3 regions of the Paenibacillus sp. EKM211P genome follow, and region 2 is predicted to be linked to each of the others. Evidence: riboswitches for the same ligand, from Rfam matches in the RefSeq annotation. Region 2 holds a riboswitch; each other region holds the start of a gene.
What was found. A riboswitch is a leader RNA that binds a small molecule or an ion and turns the genes downstream of it on or off. The one in region 2 is predicted to bind cobalamin.
Positions count from the first base shown of each region.

Region 1: linked by a shared signal. The riboswitch ahead of G9G57_RS08215 (ABC transporter substrate-binding protein) and the one ahead of cobJ (precorrin-3B C(17)-methyltransferase) in region 2 are both predicted to bind cobalamin.
Region 3: linked by a shared signal. The riboswitch ahead of G9G57_RS00875 (ABC transporter substrate-binding protein) and the one ahead of cobJ (precorrin-3B C(17)-methyltransferase) in region 2 are both predicted to bind cobalamin.

Region 1 covers NZ_JAAMNS010000003.1:452,303-454,573, forward strand. Annotated here, with positions in the region: gene G9G57_RS08210 (histidine phosphatase family protein) at 1-489, shown strand, start outside; cobalamin riboswitch at 585-800, shown strand; gene G9G57_RS08215 (ABC transporter substrate-binding protein) at 1,008-2,015, shown strand; gene G9G57_RS08220 (FecCD family ABC transporter permease) at 2,012-2,271, shown strand, end outside.
Region 2 covers NZ_JAAMNS010000001.1:420,444-422,714, forward strand. Annotated here, with positions in the region: gene G9G57_RS01935 (LOG family protein) at 1-432, shown strand, start outside; cobalamin riboswitch at 490-675, shown strand; gene cobJ (precorrin-3B C(17)-methyltransferase) at 984-2,271, shown strand, end outside.
Region 3 covers NZ_JAAMNS010000001.1:180,358-182,628, forward strand. Annotated here, with positions in the region: gene G9G57_RS26140 (hypothetical protein) at 212-343, shown strand; cobalamin riboswitch at 726-930, shown strand; gene G9G57_RS00875 (ABC transporter substrate-binding protein) at 1,147-2,271, shown strand, end outside.

The DNA of each region.
Region 1 (2,271 bases), on a different contig from region 2:
GACTTGATGCGATGTCGCCAGACCTTGCAGATCATTTTGCCGGGGTCAGCATTGACGACTGAACGTTTCCTATCTGCTATGCCTCCCATGATGGAACCACGTCTGCGAGAACTTCACTTTGGCGAGTGGGATGGAAAAACGTATGACATGCTTAAGGATGTGGCGTTGTATCGTGCTTGGATTGATGAGCCACAACGAATCACCCCGCCTGGAGGAGAGTCTTGGGTCCATTTTGTGAATCGTCTGCGTGAATTCCTCGACTCTCTGTTTGCGTGGCGCATTGCTTTGGAGGTTCAGCCAATAGAGTTGAATGCTGCACCGCCCTCTGTTTTGGTTGTCACGCATGGTGGTGTAATTCGCCAATTGGTTTGTATGCTGATACCAGGTCATGATTTTTGGAGTCTGAATCCAAAACCGGGAGAAGCGATTAGGCTTCAGTTAAGGCTGGCAGGACTGCACAATTGTATAGCAAAATTGCTTTTTCACTAGGGTAGTTGTGGCGAATCAAGCAGCTGTTTGGGTTGTAAGCTAACTCTTTTTAACCTATAATCATCAAGTAAAAGAACGGCTTGACTACACTACATCAAATATCCAGCAGACGAGGTCGGCGCCGTGTGAGGGAACTTGCTTTTCTTCATTGCGCTGTTAAAAGGGAAGTCGGTGTGAGTCCGACGCGGTCCCGCCACTGTAAATGGAAACATGCTCATTAGCCCTGTTACATGTGCCGCCAAGCATGTGAAAGAATATCAGGGCATGCCTCTTCCATAAGTCAGGATACCTGCCCGTCCGCCTGTCACCATAATCCTTCGAGGAAAGGATGACGTGTTCGCAGTGACTGTCCATGCGGAAGGAAGCTGCCCGCCTGCGCACAATCTGTGCTAACGTGACCCCTGTGTCCTGAAATGAGGATGCGGGGGTTTTTGATAGGAAAAGAAGGCTGGAATGAGGAAATACGGATGATGTTCAAGTAACGCTCTTAACGATTTTTGTATGAAGGGGTGCAAATCATGGCAGTAAAGAAAATAAAGGTATGGACAACAGGTCTATTGGCGCTGATATTGGCAGTTGTGCTGAGTGCATGTGGCGCGGATGGAAAAAATGCAGAAAATAAAGAGGGCCAAGCTTCTTCACAGCAGCCGGGACAGACCGTAACCGCACAAGAGCCTCCGGGCAAAACGGTTTACCCGCTAACGGTTAAGGATGCAACAGGACAGGAATTTACATTTAAAAAGGCACCGGACAAGATCGTTTCCGTCTCCCCGGCAGAAACCGAGGCGTTGTTCGCTATCGGATTGGATAAGGAAATTGTTGGTGTATCCGACTACTCTGATTACCCGGAGGCAGCTACGAAAAAGCCTAAAGTGGGCGGTATTATGAAACCGAACGAAGAGGCGATCATTGCTGCGAACCCGGAAGTTGTTTTTGCAGGAATTTCACTTAGTGAACAGGCTACGACTAAGCTGCGTGACATGGGAATTATGATTTTTAAAACGGAACCGAAGACCGTTGAAGATGTCATAGCTAACATCGAATTGTATGGGAAAATCACCGATCATCAGAAAGAAGCGAGAGCGGTGACCGACAAGATGAGAGCAGATGTAGCGGAAGTGAAAGAAGGAGTTAAAAATATCGGCAAAGGGCAGAAGCTGCGGGTATACGTCGAGTTTTCACCAGGCTGGACAGTGGGTAAAGGCGAGTTTATGGACGAACTGATTACATTGGCAGGCGGCGAAAACGTGGGTGCCACGCAGAAGGGCTGGTACCAAATCAGTGAGGAAAATATTATAGCTGCCAACCCTGACGTGATTTTGTACAGCAAAAGTGTGAAGGATGACAAAACAGGCCAGACCCTCAGCGATATCATAAAAGCTCGCAGTGGATGGGATCAAATATCGGCTGTTCGTAACAATCGTGTATTTGCCGTGGATGATAATTTGATTAGCCGTCCAGGTCCACGCGTAACAGAAGGACTCAAGGAAGTAGCCAAGGGCGTGTACCCTGAAATTTTCAAATGAACCGTAGACTGATCGGTTTTGGGGGGACTGGTCTTGTCTTGCTGCTGCTGACGCTGCTGCTCTGTCTTGGCATCGGCTCGGTCAGTCTTCCGGTCAGCCAGATCACAGGTATTTTGATCAACCACCTACCGTGGTTAGATGATACGTTTACACCGGATTGGAATACATCTGCAGAGCAGATTATTTTGAAGGTCAGACTGCCAAGAGTGTTACTGGGAATGTTGGTCGGAGCAGCGCTGGCGCTGGCGGGAGCTGG
Region 2 (2,271 bases):
AGCAGAGGGCTGATGGGTAAGGTGGCGGATGGACTGTTGGCGGGTGACGGTCAGGTCACCGGCATTATGCCCACCCTGTTATTCGATGCAGAGATCATTCATCGGGGAGTTACCGAGTTTATTGAGGTAGCAAGCATGCATGAACGTAAAGCGGCGATGAGCGAGATGGCCGATGCGTTTATAGCCCTTCCGGGAGGCTTGGGAACCTTTGAGGAGCTGTTCGAGGTATTGTGCTGGGCGCAAATCGGTATACATCGCAAGCCCATTGGGCTGCTGAATGTGAATGGATATTTTGACCCGTTGGTAGAAATGGTACGTCATAGCGTGCAGGAAGGGTTTACCGGAGCTGATCATCCAGCGCTACTGAGTATATCTGCGGACCCGGATGAACTGCTGCATATGTTGAAAAATAAAGCAGATAACTTGAAATAAAGCTTTTTTCATGCTTGCACAACTGATTGAGGCAAGGTTATGATAAGACCCATAATCAAATAGCGGACAGACAAGGTGCCTTTGCGGTTGAGCAAAGGGTAACAGGGAATCGGGTGCAAGTCCCGAGCGGTCCCGCCACTGTAAGGAAGAGGGTTCTTTTAAATGGTCACTCGTACAAAACGGGGAAGACGAGAGAATCCGTTGATGCCAAGCCAGGAGACCTACCTTGATCTGTATGCACCGTTAACCTTCGCGGAGAGGATGGGTGTACGAAATCAGGAAATCAGGCACACGTTGCTTTTTCCATGTTGGTTACAGGTTTGCGTGGATATGAACGTGCAGCAGCGTTTGAAGCGTAAACAAAACAGATGGAAAACAACGGCAGATAGGAGGAAGACAAGAACTGTCTTCTTACGCTGTTTCGTCTGGTGAGAGAGATACGTACATAGGAACCCCATCCGGGCAGGATGGGGTTTTTTGAGTTAAAGGATGCCACAAATTATTGAAATAGATAGTATAGCTGCCCTGAAAAGGATGATAGGAGGAGCACGATGAGCCCATTAGGAAAATTGCTGGTGATTGGATTTGGACCAGGAGATATGGAACATATCACAAAACGGGCGTTGGATGCGCTGGCCGAAAGTGAGGTCATTATCGGCTACAATACCTACGTTGATTTGATCCGTCCGTTGTTGAACGGACAGGAGATTGTACGCACAGGGATGACAGAAGAAGTGAGCCGTGCGCAGGAGGCGGTTCGCCAAGCAGAGATGGGTAAGAAGGTAGCCGTCATTTCCAGTGGAGATGCTGGGGTCTATGGCATGGCAGGGCTGGTGTACGAAGTGCTGATGCAAAAAGGCTGGCGTCGCGAGGACGGGGTTGAGGTAGAAGTTGTGCCGGGGATCTCGGCTATTCAATCCTGTGCTTCGTTGTTGGGAGCGCCGGTTATGCATGATGCTTGCACAATCAGTCTGAGTGATCATCTGACCCCGTGGGAAACGATCGTGAAGCGTGTAGAAGCTGCGGCTTCGGCTGATTTTGTGATTGCCTTGTACAATCCGCGCAGTGGTCGGCGTACCCGCCAGATTGTGGAGACGCAGTCCATTTTGCTCCGTTACCGTGATCCGCAAACTCCAGTTGGACTGGTGAAGAGTGCTTATCGTGAACGTCAGCAGGTTATTGTAACGACGCTGGAAGATATGCTGAACCATGATATCGGGATGCTGACGACCGTAATCATCGGCAATTCCTCGACGACAGTGTATGACGGCTTAATCGTGACTCCGCGCGGCTATCAGCGTAAATACACGCTGGACGCGACCGAGCAAGTGCTCAAACCGCATCAGCGGCTTCGCACGGAAGCGGAGCCGTGGTCGCTGGGCGCGCAAGAGGATCGCGCGCTGGATACACCGCAGGGAGGCGGAGCTCTGACTGCGTCTCCCGAGCCTTCCGCGAGCAGCGCTGCGGTTGCCACGCAGGCACGCCCGCAAGCGATGGCTACCGTGCAGGCTGCGCCCGCGAAGCCAACCGGAGCGGCTCCAGCATCGCTGGCAGCAGAGGCACTAAGCCGCCTAGCTGTCGGCGGCAAGCTGCCGGGCGAAGCCAATGCTCGCTGGAGCGGGCAAGCGCCTACCGCCCAGAGCGCCGTCGGAACGGCAACGGTGGCTACGACTGGGAAGGCGTCAGGCGGCTTTGGCAAGCCTGCACTGTTTGAGGTGGGGGTTTCCCCTGGCGTGGGAAACAAGAAGTTCACTGCTCGGCAGATGGCACTGCTTGCCGAGGTAGCGGGTGATGATGGCGAGCTGGAATACACGCCAGATCATCAGATCGTGCTGCGCG
Region 3 (2,271 bases), 240 kb from region 2:
TTTGCTGTCTGGGGACATATAGATAAAGCTGCGGGACGAAATGGGGAGCTTAGTTTGGTGCGTTTTCCAGTTGCACTTTTAGGTTGGTTTATCTACTAGAGGAATTTGCTAGAGTGGTAGGAAGAGGCATGGTATAATCTACCTTAAGGACTTTGGATAGTGGTGGATGTTTTCGGATCACGGCGCAGCTTCCCGAAAGGGGGTGAAGCCGATGGTCAACCTTGTGTCGTGCTATGATGTGCTGCGTTGGATGGTTACGTTACTAAGCCTGGTGTTTAGTATTCGTAAGCTTTATCGCTGGCTGCGTCGGAAATTTCGGAACAAGCGAAAACCCACCGCGTAATTAGGTTGGCCCCTAACAGTGGGTTTCGTTCGCATTAACATTCAGTTATGCAGCGCGCCGTGGTGGTGATCCACAGCCTTTCAAGTCCTAAGAGTCTTTGCCGTTGGAGCGGCGAAGGCTCTTTTTAGTATACGGATACGGTGGTTATCTCTATACCTAATTTTAACACGTGAATTGTGTGCACGCAACGTTAAGACATACCTTCAATTGCGCGCAAGCAATGAATAGCCTTGGTCTTGATTCACACTATATCATTCAAATTTAAATTATTACGCAACATTTGTTGACAAGCCAGTAGCAACAAAATAAGATAATCCTAAATCGTAATAAAAAGGAATAAAGGAAGAAAACAGGTGTGAGCCGGACAACTCTATATACGAAGTTTCGTAGAGACGATGTAGATAGTTGTTGAGCGTGTTCACTTAAAAGGGAAGTTCGGTAGATTCCGACACGGACCCGCCACTGTATACAGGCATCAGCAGGGTACTGCTGGAGCTTTCAGAACAAGCCACTGGAACTGTGAGGAACCGGGAAGGCCTGAAAGATACGCTTGGAGTCAGGAGACCTGCCTGTTTTGACATCACTGTCAGACCCACGGGATGCTGGGGAGGTGGTTAGGCGTGCTGCATACGGAATGTCTGAAACCGATCTGATCCCTTCTATGTTTTTGGAGCTGGCTTTGAGGTGAGTTTTGACATTTTATAATGAAAGCATTTCTGACTGCTGATCAAGTGGTTGGGAATGCTTTTTCGCGTTTTGCGTTAGGTTTATACGATTTTACAAGATAGAGGGGAAAATGTGGGATGATAGGCAATCGTAATAGGCGTTCATGGTTCATATGTACAGGATTGCTGCTGCTGATGGCAGTTATGACTCTTTCCGGATGTGGCGTAGCCACGAAGACGGAGGATAGCTCGGGCAAGGGTGAGAACACGTCTGCACAACAGACTCAAGCAGATAAAAAGCTGGTGATGGCGTATACGTGGAAACCGTCAGGCGTCGATCCGCATGGAGACAATAGCTGGGATGTGATGCGTTCCGGTGCCGGTGAGACACTCATTCGTTTGAATGAAAAGCTGGAGCCTGTGGCTTGGCTAGCCAAGGAGTGGAAACATGACAGCCCTAACGTGTGGTCGTTCAGCTTGCAGGATAAGGTCACGTTTCATAATGGAAAGAGCATGGATGCAGCAAGTGTAAAAGCATCTTTGCTGCGCTCAATCGAGAAAAGCCATCTGGCGAAGGATTTACTGGATGTGAAGTCCATTGATGTAACTGGTCCGCTGACGCTGAAAATTACGACAAACCAGCCGAATGCAGCGCTGGTATCCAATTTGGCTGATCCGTCAACGATTGTACTGGATGTGGCATCCATGAAAGATGAGCAAAGCTACCCTGCAATGACAGGTGCTTTTAAAATCAAAGCCTTCAACAAGGATCAATCCTTGGTCGTCGAGCGTTATGACGGATACTGGGGCGAAAAGGCGCGATTGGCCGAAGCGACGATGAAATTCATTACGGACGGTAATTCGCGCCTGATGGCGTTACAATCTGGTGAGGTGGATGTAGCGACGGATATTCCGGTAGATAACGCAGAGGTATTAAAAAAGAACGACAAGCTACAAGTGCTGTCGGCTCCATCCTTGCGCACCCATATGATTGTGTACAACATGGAATCACCTGTGTTCAAGGATGCAACCAACCGTAAGGTGGTGGACAGTCTGATTCCGCGCGCATCCATTGTGAGCGCCGTCATGAGAGGCTTCGGTACGGAAGCAAGCAGCCCGTTTCCGAGCATTCTTCCCTTCGGTAAGATTGAGCGCAAAGCATTGGACGGAACGGCGGAGCAGTTGTTGACGAAGGATGGCTGGCAGAAGGATGCCCAAGGTACGTGGACCAAGCAGGGCAAGCCATTCGAGGTTACGCTGCTG